One region of the Escherichia sp. TC-EC600-tetX4 genome, then DNA from elsewhere that is predicted to be linked to it. Evidence: predicted binding sites of a transcription regulator. Region 1 holds the regulator's gene; each other region holds the start of a gene.
The links. Region 1 encodes PhoB, which activates phosphate uptake and scavenging genes when phosphate is short. Its sites were predicted from a motif close to CTGTCATAAAACTGNCNNAT; they were not measured.
Positions count from the first base shown of each region.

Region 2: uvrB (excinuclease ABC subunit UvrB) is a predicted target of PhoB. The motif match lies at 922-941, and genes of this name have one in related genera.
Region 3: opgB (phosphatidylglycerol--membrane-oligosaccharide glycerophosphotransferase) is a predicted target of PhoB. The motif match lies at 1,147-1,166, and genes of this name have one in related genera.
Region 4: ugpB (sn-glycerol-3-phosphate ABC transporter substrate-binding protein UgpB) is a predicted target of PhoB. The motif match lies at 1,738-1,757, and genes of this name have one in related genera.

Region 1 covers NZ_CP079924.1:3,457,598-3,460,822, forward strand. The annotation lists gene phoR (phosphate regulon sensor histidine kinase PhoR) at 254-1,549, opposite strand; gene phoB (phosphate response regulator transcription factor PhoB) at 1,607-2,296, opposite strand; gene sbcD (exonuclease subunit SbcD) at 2,486-3,225, shown strand, end outside.
Region 2 covers NZ_CP079924.1:3,063,504-3,066,728, reverse strand. The annotation lists gene bioD (dethiobiotin synthase) at 1-593, shown strand, start outside; gene uvrB (excinuclease ABC subunit UvrB) at 1,172-3,193, shown strand.
Region 3 covers NZ_CP079924.1:3,893,594-3,896,818, forward strand. The annotation lists gene dnaC (DNA replication protein DnaC) at 1-462, shown strand, start outside; gene yjjA (DUF2501 domain-containing protein YjjA) at 511-1,005, shown strand; gene opgB (phosphatidylglycerol--membrane-oligosaccharide glycerophosphotransferase) at 1,259-3,225, shown strand, end outside.
Region 4 covers NZ_CP079924.1:289,533-292,757, forward strand. The annotation lists gene livG (high-affinity branched-chain amino acid ABC transporter ATP-binding protein LivG) at 1-760, shown strand, start outside; gene livF (high-affinity branched-chain amino acid ABC transporter ATP-binding protein LivF) at 762-1,475, shown strand; gene ugpB (sn-glycerol-3-phosphate ABC transporter substrate-binding protein UgpB) at 1,874-3,190, shown strand.

The DNA.
Region 1 (3,225 bases):
TCAGTATGACAGCACCTGAAGCGCAATTTAAACGCTTATAACGTTTTAAAGCAAGGAGGGATCTAAAAACCAGAGGTATATAGCGATAAGAAATCACCAACCAGTATAAAACACTATTTCCGTGAAAAAGACATGGCTAATCATGCGAACAAAAAATCACCAATCGTTGTAAAATCTAACGCCCGTATTTTGACTGCAAAGAAAATAAGCCAGCATCGACTGGCTTATGGCAATAAAAGATGACAAAGGCGGATTAATCGCTGTTTTTGGCAATTAAACGTTCCGGGATAACAAAACTGAAACGTGTTCCTTTTCCTACTGTACTCTCAATATTCAGGCGACTTTCGTGATGATTCACAGCATGTTTCACGATCGCTAACCCTAATCCGCTACCGCCGGTTTGCCGGGAACGCGCTTTATCAACGCGATAAAAACGCTCGGTCAGGCGCGGAATATGCTCCGGTGCAATGCCCGGTCCGTTATCTTCAACGCTAAATTCGGCACCGTGCGGCACTCGCTGCCAGCGTACGGTGATATGCGTGCCTTCCGGCGTATGATTCACGGCGTTATAGACCAGGTTCGAAATCGCACTGCGTAGCTGATCTTCGTTGCCAGACACCTTGAGGCCGTTATCTATCTCAAAGGTAAATGTCTGTTTTTTCTGACTCAGAGTCTGAGCCTCGCGCTCAACAACGCGCAGCATCATCGGCACATCAACCTTTTCATTGAGCAAATGCGTCGGTGCGGCTTCTATTTTCGACAGCGTCAGCAATTGCTTCACCAGTCCTTCCATCCGCTGGGTCTGCTCGCGCATGGTGTGCAACGCTTTTTCGCGTACCGCGCCTTCCAGCGGCTGCTCATTCATCATCTCCAGGTAACCCTGTAACACGGTCAATGGCGTACGTAACTCATGGCTCACGTTGGCAAAAAAGTTACGCCGCGCCCCTTCCAGTTGATGCATTTGCGTGACATCACGCGCCACCATCAGCAACTGTTTGTGGGTATAAGGCATGACGCGAATTTCCAGATGCCGCCCGGTGTTGAGCACCAGATTGAGCGGGCGAGAAAAATCACGCGTTTTCAGATATTGCGTAAACTCCGGGTAACGCAGTAGGTTAAGGATGTTCTGCCCGTTATCTTCCGGCCAGCGCAAACCAAGAATTTGTTGCGCCAGACCGTTACACCAGAAAATACCGCCCTCTTCCGTGGTCAGCACCACCGCGTCGGGCAGCGACTCCGCGCCGCTACGAAAGCGTTTAATCAGATTGCCCAGTTCACGGCGGCGTTTTTTATTTCGCAGCTGCATCTGGTGTAAGCCGTATAGTAGCGGTTCCCAGCTACCACGCCCCGGTGGCGGGGTCATACTGCGATCCACCCACAGCCACCATGAAAGGCGCAATAAATTCCAGAAATGCCAGATAAGCAGTCCTGTTACCGATGCCAGCAAAAACCAGGGCAGGTAACCAAAAAATGCACCCAGGATGAAAGCCGGGAGGCAGCAAAGTAGCAGCTCCAGCACCAGCCTTTTCCACGACAGCCGTTCCAGCACGTAAGATACTCCAGTTAAGAAATCATAAGCCCTGCTCTGCGTCCGATGAGCAAGGCGTTAAAAGCGGGTTGAAAAACGATATCCTGTACCGCGCACGGTCTGCACCATGCGGTCATGCCCGCCGGGCTCCAGTGCTTTACGCAGGCGACGAATGTGGACATCGACCGTGCGGTCTTCCACATACACGTTAGTTCCCCAGACGTGGTTTAACAGCTGCTCGCGGCTGTACACGCGCTCAGGATGCGTCATAAAAAAGTGCAGCAGTTTAAATTCTGTCGGCCCCATCTCCAGCGGCTCTTCGCCCGCCATCACTCGGTGAGATGTCGGGTCGAGACTTAATCCCTGCATCTCAATCACCTCTTCCACCGCCATTGGCGAAATACGGCGCATTACCGCTTTGATTCGCGCCACCAGCTCCTTCGGCGAAAACGGCTTGGTGATATAGTCATCCGCGCCGGTTTCAAGGCCGCGCACGCGATCTTCTTCTTCCCCTCTGGCGGTCAACATCACCACTGGAATATCCCGGGTCATCGACTCGCGCTTGAGGTGTTTGATGAACTGGATACCGGAGCCGCCAGGTAACATCCAGTCGAGGAGAATTAAATCCGGCCAGGGTTCATTCAGTTGATTCACAGCACTGTCATAATCTTCCGCTTCGACCGGCTGAAAGCCATTTTGTTCGAGCACGAAGCAGACCATTTCGCGAATTGGAGCTTCATCTTCTACGACCAGAATACGTCTCGCCATGATTTGCCCTGTTGTAATAAATAGGTTGCGATCATTAATGCGACGTCATTATGCGTCAGATTTATGACAGATTTATGAAAAGCTCGTCGCACATATCTTCAGGTTATTGATTTCCGTGGCGCAGAAAAAAGCAAATGGCACATCTGTTTGGGTATAATCGCGCCCATGCTTTTTCGCCAGGGAACCGTTATGCGCATCCTTCACACCTCAGACTGGCATCTCGGCCAGAACTTCTACAGTAAAAGCCGCGAAGCTGAACATCAGGCTTTTCTTGACTGGCTGCTGGAGACAGCACAAACCCATCAGGTGGATGCGATTATTGTTGCCGGTGATGTTTTCGATACCGGCTCGCCGCCCAGTTACGCCCGCACGTTATACAACCGTTTTGTTGTCAATTTACAGCAAACTGGCTGTCATCTGGTGGTACTGGCAGGAAACCATGACTCGGTCGCCACGCTGAATGAATCGCGCGATATCATGGCGTTCCTCAATACTACCGTGGTCGCCAGCGCCGGACATGCGCCGCAAATCTTGCCTCGTCGCGACGGGACGCCAGGCGCAGTGCTGTGCCCCATTCCGTTTTTACGTCCGCGTGACATTATTACCAGCCAGGCGGGGCTTAACGGTATTGAAAAACAGCAGCATTTACTGGCAGCGATTACCGATTATTACCAACAACACTATGCCGATGCCTGCAAACTGCGCGGCGATCAGCCTCTGCCCATCATCGCCACGGGACATTTAACGACCGTGGGGGCCAGTAAAAGTGACGCCGTGCGTGACATTTATATTGGCACGCTGGACGCGTTTCCGGCACAAAACTTTCCACCAGCCGACTACATCGCGCTCGGGCATATTCACCGCGCACAGATTATTGGCGGCATGGAACATGTTCGCTATTGCGGCTCCCCCATTCCACTGAGTTTTGA
Region 2 (3,225 bases), 390 kb from region 1:
CAGCAGGCTACCGGACGGCAGGTTATAAACCGGTCGCCTCTGGCAGCGAAAAGACCCCGGAAGGTTTACGCAATAGCGACGCGCTGGCGTTACAGCGCAACAGCAGCCTGCAGCTGGATTACGCAACAGTAAATCCTTACACCTTCGCAGAACCCACTTCGCCGCACATCATCAGCGCGCAAGAGGGCAGACCGATAGAATCATTGGTAATGAGCGCCGGATTACGCGCGCTTGAACAACAGGCTGACTGGGTGTTAGTGGAAGGTGCTGGCGGCTGGTTTACGCCGCTTTCTGACACTTTCACTTTTGCAGATTGGGTAACACAGGAACAACTGCCGGTGATACTGGTAGTTGGTGTGAAACTCGGCTGTATTAATCACGCGATGTTGACTGCACAGGTAATACAACACGCCGGACTGACTCTGGCGGGTTGGGTGGCGAACGATGTTACGCCTCCGGGAAAACGTCACGCTGAATATATGACCACGCTCACCCGCATGATTCCCGCGCCGCTGCTGGGAGAGATCCCCTGGCTTGCAGAAAATCCAGAAAATGCGGCAACCGGAAAGTACATAAACCTTGCCTTGTTGTAGCCATTCTGTATTTGGTTAAATTGCGAGCGAGATCGCGTCTTCGATTGACTGCAATTTAACCAATTAAATTCTAAAATAATCACGAAAAAAATTTTACTTCCGCCTCATGCGGCGAATGTGGGAATTGCCCAGGCGGCGGGGGATAGGGGCTGGAGACAGTTATCCACTATTCCTGTGGATAACCATGTGTATTAGAGTTAGAAAACACGAGGCAAGCGAGAGAATACGCGGCTTGCACGCGAATTGGCGTTAAAGACGGCTCAAAGAAATATCTTTTATTTTTTAACTGGTTAGATAAATGCAATGGCAGTCACTGAACAGGCATCTCTTGCCATAAAACTGTCATCACTCATCTTGACAAATGTTAAAAAAGCCGTTGCTTTGGGGATAACCCGGTAAGGCCGGAGTTTTATCTCGCCACAGAGTAAATTTTGCTCATGATTGACAGCGGAGTTTACGCTGTATCAGAAATATTATGGTGATGAACTGTTTTTTTATCCAGTATAATTTGTTGGCATAATTAAGTACGACGAGTAAAATTACATACCTGCCCGCCCAACTCCTTCAGGTAGCGACTCATGAGTAAACCGTTCAAACTGAATTCCGCTTTTAAACCTTCTGGCGATCAGCCAGAGGCGATTCGACGTCTCGAAGAGGGGCTGGAAGATGGCCTGGCGCACCAGACGTTACTTGGCGTGACTGGCTCAGGGAAAACCTTCACCATTGCCAATGTCATTGCTGACCTTCAGCGCCCAACCATGGTACTTGCGCCCAACAAAACGCTGGCGGCCCAGCTGTATGGCGAAATGAAAGAGTTCTTCCCGGAAAACGCGGTGGAATATTTCGTTTCCTACTACGACTACTATCAGCCGGAAGCCTATGTACCGAGTTCCGACACTTTCATTGAGAAAGATGCCTCGGTTAACGAACATATTGAGCAGATGCGTTTGTCCGCCACCAAAGCGATGCTGGAGCGGCGTGATGTGGTTGTGGTGGCGTCTGTTTCCGCGATTTATGGTCTGGGCGATCCTGATTTATATCTCAAGATGATGCTCCATCTCACGGTCGGTATGATTATCGATCAGCGCGCGATTCTGCGCCGACTGGCGGAGCTGCAATACGCTCGTAATGATCAAGCATTCCAGCGTGGTACTTTCCGCGTTCGTGGCGAGGTGATAGATATCTTCCCGGCAGAATCGGATGACATTGCACTTCGCGTGGAACTGTTTGACGAGGAAGTGGAACGATTGTCGTTATTTGACCCGCTGACCGGGCAGATTGTTTCCACTATTCCACGTTTTACCATCTACCCGAAAACGCACTACGTCACACCGCGCGAGCGCATCGTACAGGCGATGGAGGAGATCAAAGAAGAGCTGGCCGCCAGACGCAAAGTGCTGTTGGAAAACAACAAACTGCTGGAAGAGCAGCGGCTGACCCAGCGTACCCAGTTTGATCTGGAGATGATGAACGAGCTGGGCTACTGTTCGGGGATTGAAAACTACTCGCGCTTCCTCTCCGGTCGTGGACCGGGTGAGCCACCGCCGACGCTGTTTGATTACCTGCCTGCCGATGGGCTGCTGGTCGTCGATGAATCTCACGTCACCATTCCACAAATTGGCGGCATGTATCGCGGTGACCGGGCGCGTAAAGAGACACTGGTGGAGTACGGCTTCCGCCTGCCATCAGCGCTGGATAACCGTCCGCTTAAGTTTGAAGAGTTCGAAGCATTAGCGCCGCAAACCATCTATGTTTCGGCGACGCCGGGTAATTACGAGCTGGAAAAATCCGGCGGCGATGTGGTGGATCAGGTGGTGCGTCCAACCGGATTGCTTGACCCGATTATCGAAGTGCGGCCGGTGGCGACACAGGTTGATGATCTTCTTTCGGAGATTCGTCAGCGAGCGGCAATTAACGAACGCGTACTGGTCACCACACTGACCAAGCGGATGGCGGAAGATCTTACCGAATATCTCGAAGAACATGGCGAGCGCGTGCGTTATCTTCACTCAGATATCGACACCGTCGAACGTATGGAGATTATCCGCGACTTGCGTCTGGGTGAGTTCGACGTGCTGGTAGGGATCAACTTACTGCGCGAAGGTCTGGATATGCCGGAAGTGTCGCTGGTGGCGATCCTCGACGCTGACAAAGAAGGCTTCCTGCGTTCCGAACGTTCGTTGATCCAGACCATTGGTCGTGCGGCACGTAACGTTAACGGTAAAGCGATTCTCTACGGCGATAAGATCACCCCATCAATGGCGAAAGCGATTGGCGAAACCGAACGTCGCCGTGAGAAACAGCAGAAGTACAACGAGGAACACGGAATTACGCCGCAAGGCTTGAACAAGAAAGTGGTCGATATCCTGGCGCTGGGGCAGAACATTGCCAAAACCAAAGCGAAGGGCAGAGGAAAATCGCGCCCGATTGTTGAGCCGGATAATGTGCCGATGGATATGTCGCCTAAAGCGTTGCAGCAGAAAATCCATGAGCTGGAAGGGTTGATGATGCAACACGCGCAGAATCTGGAGTTCGAAGAAGCGGCGCAAATTCGTGACCAGTTGCATCAGCTGCGTGAGCTGTTTATCGCGGCATCGTAACAGGATAGCGAAGAAGACTGATGACAAACGGA
Region 3 (3,225 bases), 440 kb from region 1:
GAAGAGTTTGACGGCAACATCGCCAGCTTCATCTTTTCTGGTAAGCCAGGAACCGGCAAAAACCATCTGGCGGCGGCAATCTGCAACGAGCTGCTGCTACGCGGTAAATCCGTATTGATCATCACCGTGGCCGATATTATGTCGGCGATGAAAGATACCTTCAGGAATAGCGGTACCAGCGAAGAACAACTGCTTAACGATCTGAGCAACGTTGATCTGCTGGTGATCGATGAGATCGGCGTGCAGACCGAATCGAAATACGAAAAAGTGATCATCAACCAGATCGTCGATCGCCGCTCTTCTTCCAAACGCCCAACCGGGATGCTGACCAACAGTAATATGGAAGAGATGACCAAGTTGCTGGGCGAACGCGTGATGGACCGTATGCGCCTGGGTAACAGTTTGTGGGTGATCTTCAACTGGGATAGCTACCGTAGCCGGGTAACAGGTAAAGAGTATTAATCCCCGTTTCTGGCGGTATACTGCGACACAATTCCACCTTGAGTAATGATGATGAAAACTGTTAAACATCTTCTGTGCTGTGCCATTGCCGCCAGCGCATTAATTTCCACCGGGGTGCATGCTGCGTCCTGGAAAGATGCGCTCTCCAGCGCCGCCAGCGAACTTGGCAACCAAAACAGCACGACACAGGAAGGCGGTTGGTCGCTCGCGTCATTAACTAACTTGCTTAGCAGCGGAAACCAGGCCTTAAGCGCAGATAACATGAACAATGCCGCAGGCATTCTGCAATACTGCGCGAAGCAAAAGCTGGCGTCGGTAACCGATGCCGAAAACATCAAGAACCAGGTGCTGGAAAAGCTGGGCCTGAACAGTGAAGAGCAAAAAGAAGACACCAACTATCTGGACGGCATTCAGGGTTTGCTGAAAACCAAAGATGGTCAGCAACTCAATCTGGATAACATCGGAACAACTCCGCTGGCAGAAAAGGTGAAAACCAAAGCCTGCGATCTGGTGTTAAAACAGGGGCTGAACTTCATTTCCTGAACCGCGAAACGCCGCGTTTTAGCTGTTACCCGGCTGACGCGGCTCTCTCCTGCCCTTTTCCCTGCTCCTGGACGGTTTTACCCCTGTTACACGGGAAGTGACCGTAATCAAAAAAGTCTGTTTATAAACTAATTCCTAACAACATCGCATTTTTTTGACACTAGAATTGCAGCAATATGGCGACGCCATTACATTGTGCTTCTCAAAAAGCTTAAACGTTGGCTAAACGGCCCGGTTTAGTGAGGATCGCCCGTTGTCAGAACTACTCTCTTTCGCCCTTTTTCTCGCCTCTGTGCTGATTTACGCATGGAAAGCGGGACGTAACACCTGGTGGTTTGCAGCCACGTTAACGGTGCTGGGGCTATTTGTCGTTTTAAATATCACCCTGTTTGCCAGCGACTATTTTACTGGCGATGGTATTAACGACGCGGTTCTCTATACCTTAACCAACAGCCTGACCGGTGCTGGCGTCAGCAAATACATTTTGCCGGGTATCGGCATTGTGCTGGGGCTGACAGCGGTGTTCGGTGCGCTGGGCTGGATCCTGCGCCGTCGTCGCCATCATCCGCACCATTTTGGTTACAGCCTGCTGGCGCTCTTACTGGCGCTGGGTTCGGTGGACGCCAGCCCGGCATTTCGTCAGATAACGGAACTGGTGAAATCCCAGTCACGCGACGGCGACCCGGACTTTGCGGCTTATTATAAAGAGCCGTCGAAAACTATCCCTGACCCGAAACTCAACCTGGTTTATATCTACGGCGAAAGTCTCGAGCGGACCTATTTTGATAACGAGGCTTTCCCGGATCTCACGCCTGAACTGGGCGCGTTGAAAAATGAAGGCCTGGATTTCAGCCACACGCAGCAGCTGCCGGGAACAGATTACACGATTGCGGGCATGGTGGCTTCTCAGTGCGGCATACCGCTGTTTGCCCCCTTTGAAGGCAACGCCTCCGCCTCTGTCTCCAGCTTCTTCCCGCAGAACATCTGTCTGGGAGATATCCTGAAAAACTCGGGTTATCAGAACTATTTCGTGCAGGGCGCGAATCTGCGTTTTGCCGGTAAAGATGTGTTCCTGAAGTCGCATGGCTTCGACCACTTATACGGCTCAGAAGAGCTGAAAAGCGTGGTAGCCGACCCGCACTATCGCAACGACTGGGGATTCTACGACGATACCGTTCTCGATGAAGCGTGGAAAAAGTTTGAAGAGCTTTCCCGCTCAGGTCAGCGATTCTCACTGTTTACCCTGACAGTCGATACCCATCACCCGGATGGTTTTATCTCTCGTACCTGTAACCGCAAAAAATATGATTTTGACGGTAAACCGAATCAGTCATTCAGCGCGGTAAGTTGCAGCCAGGAGAACATCGCGACGTTTATCAACAAAATCAAAGCGTCACCGTGGTTTAAAGATACCGTCATCGTCGTCTCTTCTGACCATTTAGCGATGAACAACACGGCGTGGAAATACCTCAATAAGCAGGATCGCAATAACCTGTTTTTTGTCATTCGTGGCGACAAGCCGCAGCAAGAGACGCTGGCAGTGAAGCGTAACACGATGGATAACGGCGCGACGGTGCTGGACATTCTCGGTGGCGATAACTATCTCGGACTTGGTCGTAGCAGTTTATCCGGGCAGTCGATGTCGGAAATCTTCCTCAATATCAAAGAGAAAACATTGGCGTGGAAGCCAGATATCATCCGCCTGTGGAAATTCCCTAAAGAGATGAAAGAGTTCACCATCGACCAGCAGAAAAACATGATTGCCTTCTCGGGTAGCCATTTCCGTTTGCCGCTGCTGTTGCGGGTTTCAGACAAACGCGTGGAACCGCTGCCGGAAAGCGAATACTCAGCACCGCTGCGTTTCCAGCTGGCCGATTTCGCTCCACGCGACAATTTCGTCTGGGTTGACCGTTGCTACAAGATGGCACAACTCTGGGCTCCGGAACTGGCACTTTCCACCGACTGGTGTGTCTCGCAAGGGCAGCTTGGCGGTCAGCAAATTGTTCAGCATGTTGACAAAACAACATGGCAGGGCAAAACGGCATTTAAAGATACGGTCATCGACATGGCGCGTTACAAAGGCAATGTCGATACGCTGAAGATTGTTGATAACGATATTCGCTACAAAGCCGACAGTTTCATCTTTAACGTCGCCGGTGCGCCAGAAGAGGTGAAACAGTTTAGCGGGATTTCCCGTCCGGAGTCGTGGGGCCGCTGGTC
Region 4 (3,225 bases), 1.4 Mb from region 1:
GCCATTATTATCTGTTAACGGCCTGATGATGCGCTTCGGCGGCCTGCTGGCGGTGAACAACGTCAATCTTGAACTGTACCCGCAGGAGATCGTCTCGTTAATCGGCCCTAACGGTGCCGGAAAAACCACGGTTTTTAACTGTCTGACCGGATTCTACAAACCCACCGGCGGCACCATTTTACTGCGCGATCAGCACCTGGAAGGTTTACCGGGGCAGCAAATTGCCCGCATGGGCGTGGTGCGCACCTTCCAGCATGTGCGTCTGTTCCGTGAAATGACGGTAATTGAAAACCTGCTGGTGGCGCAGCATCAGCAACTGAAAACCGGGCTGTTCTCTGGCCTGTTGAAAACGCCATCCTTCCGTCGCGCCCAGAGCGAAGCGCTCGACCGCGCCGCGACCTGGCTTGAGCGCATTGGTTTGCTGGAACACGCCAACCGTCAGGCGAGTAACCTGGCCTATGGTGACCAGCGCCGTCTTGAGATTGCCCGCTGCATGGTGACGCAGCCGGAGATTTTAATGCTCGACGAACCTGCGGCAGGTCTTAACCCGAAAGAGACGAAAGAGCTGGATGAGCTGATTGCCGAACTGCGCAATCATCACAACACCACTATCTTGTTGATTGAACACGATATGAAGCTGGTGATGGGAATTTCGGACCGAATTTACGTGGTCAATCAGGGGACGCCGCTGGCAAACGGTACGCCGGAGCAGATCCGTAATAACCCGGACGTGATCCGTGCCTATTTAGGTGAGGCATAAGATGGAAAAAGTCATGTTGTCCTTTGACAAAGTCAGCGCCCACTACGGCAAAATCCAGGCGCTGCATGAGGTGAGCCTGCATATCAATCAGGGCGAGATTGTCACGCTGATTGGCGCGAACGGGGCGGGGAAAACCACCTTGCTCGGCACGTTATGCGGCGATCCGCGTGCCACCAGCGGGCGAATTGTGTTTGATGATAAAGACATTACCGACTGGCAGACAGCGAAAATCATGCGCGAAGCGGTGGCGATTGTCCCGGAAGGGCGTCGCGTCTTCTCGCGGATGACGGTGGAAGAGAACCTGGCGATGGGCGGTTTTTTTGCTGAACGCGACCAGTTCCAGGAGCGCATAAAGTGGGTGTATGAGCTGTTTCCACGTCTGCATGAGCGCCGTATTCAGCGGGCGGGCACCATGTCCGGCGGTGAACAGCAGATGCTGGCGATTGGTCGTGCGCTGATGAGCAACCCGCGTTTGCTACTGCTTGATGAGCCATCGCTCGGTCTTGCGCCGATTATCATCCAGCAAATTTTCGACACCATCGAGCAGCTGCGCGAGCAGGGGATGACTATCTTTCTCGTCGAGCAGAACGCCAACCAGGCGCTAAAGCTGGCGGATCGCGGCTACGTGCTGGAAAACGGCCATGTAGTGCTTTCCGATACTGGTGATGCGCTGCTGGCGAATGAAGCGGTGAGAAGTGCGTATTTAGGCGGGTAATAACACGTTGATTGATAGGGAGTCAAAAGACTCCTTTGAGACAGGTGACAAATGTAAAATTGCCTGATGCGCTGCGCTTATCAGGCCTACTGGGTGAGTGGCAATATGTTGAATTTGCACGATCTTGTAGGCCTGATAAGGCGTTTACGCCGCATCCGGCATGAAACGATGAGCAATCTGTAGAGTTTGATTCAGACCTTCTATATTTTCCCGCTTATCCGTGCCCCATCTCCCATTTTCCCTCACCCACGCCGTCACCGCCTTGTCATCTTTCTGACACCTTACTATCTTACAAATGTAACAAAAAAGTTATTTTTCTGTAATTCGAGCATGTCATGTTACCCCGCGAGCATAAAACGCGTGAATTCGCGCATTCGGTACAACAAGAGAGATAAACGATGAAACCGTTACATTATACAGCTTCAGCACTGGCGCTCGGACTGGCGTTAATGGGGAATGCACAGGCAGTGACGACCATTCCGTTCTGGCATTCTATGGAAGGGGAACTGGGTAAAGAGGTGGATTCTCTGGCCCAACGTTTTAACGCCGAAAACCCGGATTACAAAATTGTACCGACCTATAAAGGCAACTACGAACAGAATTTAAGCGCGGGGATTGCCGCATTTCGTACCGGCAACGCGCCGGCTATTTTGCAGGTTTATGAAGTTGGCACCGCCACCATGATGGCGTCGAAAGCCATTAAACCGGTGTATGACGTGTTTAAAGAGGCAGGGATTCAGTTCGATGAGTCGCAGTTTGTGCCGACGGTTTCAGGTTACTACTCCGACAGCAAAACGGGCCACTTACTCTCCCAGCCATTCAACAGCTCGACCCCCGTTCTCTATTACAACAAAGACGCCTTCAAGAAAGCAGGATTAGACCCGGAACAGCCGCCGAAAACCTGGCAGGATCTGGCGGACTATGCCGCGAAACTGAAAGCCTCCGGCATGAAGTGCGGCTACGCCAGCGGCTGGCAGGGCTGGATCCAACTGGAAAACTTTAGCGCCTGGAACGGTCTGCCGTTTGCCAGCAAAAACAACGGCTTTGACGGCACGGACGCGGTGCTGGAGTTCAATAAGCCGGAGCAGGTGAAACACATCGCCATGCTCGAGGAGATGAACAAGAAGGGCGACTTCAGCTACGTCGGTCGTAAGGATGAATCCACCGAGAAGTTCTATAACGGTGATTGCGCGATGACCACCGCCTCTTCCGGTTCTCTTGCCAACATTCGCGAGTACGCCAAATTTAACTACGGCGTAGGCATGATGCCTTACGACGCCGATGCGAAAGATGCGCCACAAAACGCCATTATCGGCGGAGCCAGCCTGTGGGTGATGCAGGGTAAAGATAAAGAAACGTATACCGGTGTGGCGAAGTTCCTCGATTTCCTCGCGAAGCCAGAAAACGCTGCCGAGTGGCATCAGAAAACCGGTTATCTGCCAATCACCAAAGCAGCGTATGACCTGACCCGTGAGCAGGGCTTTTATGAGAAAAACCCAGGGGCGGATACCGCGACGCGTCAGATGCTGAATAAGCCGCCGTTGCCGTTCACCAAAGGGCTGCGTCTGGGCAACATGCCGCAGATCCGCGTGATTGTGGATGAAGAGCTGGAGAGCGTGTGGACCGGTAAGAAGACACCACAGCAGGCACTGGATACCGCCGTTGAGCGTGGAAATCAGTTGCTGCGCCGCTTTGAGAAATCGACGAAGTCTTAATCAGTGTAATGTCGGATGCGTTTCGCTTATCTGAC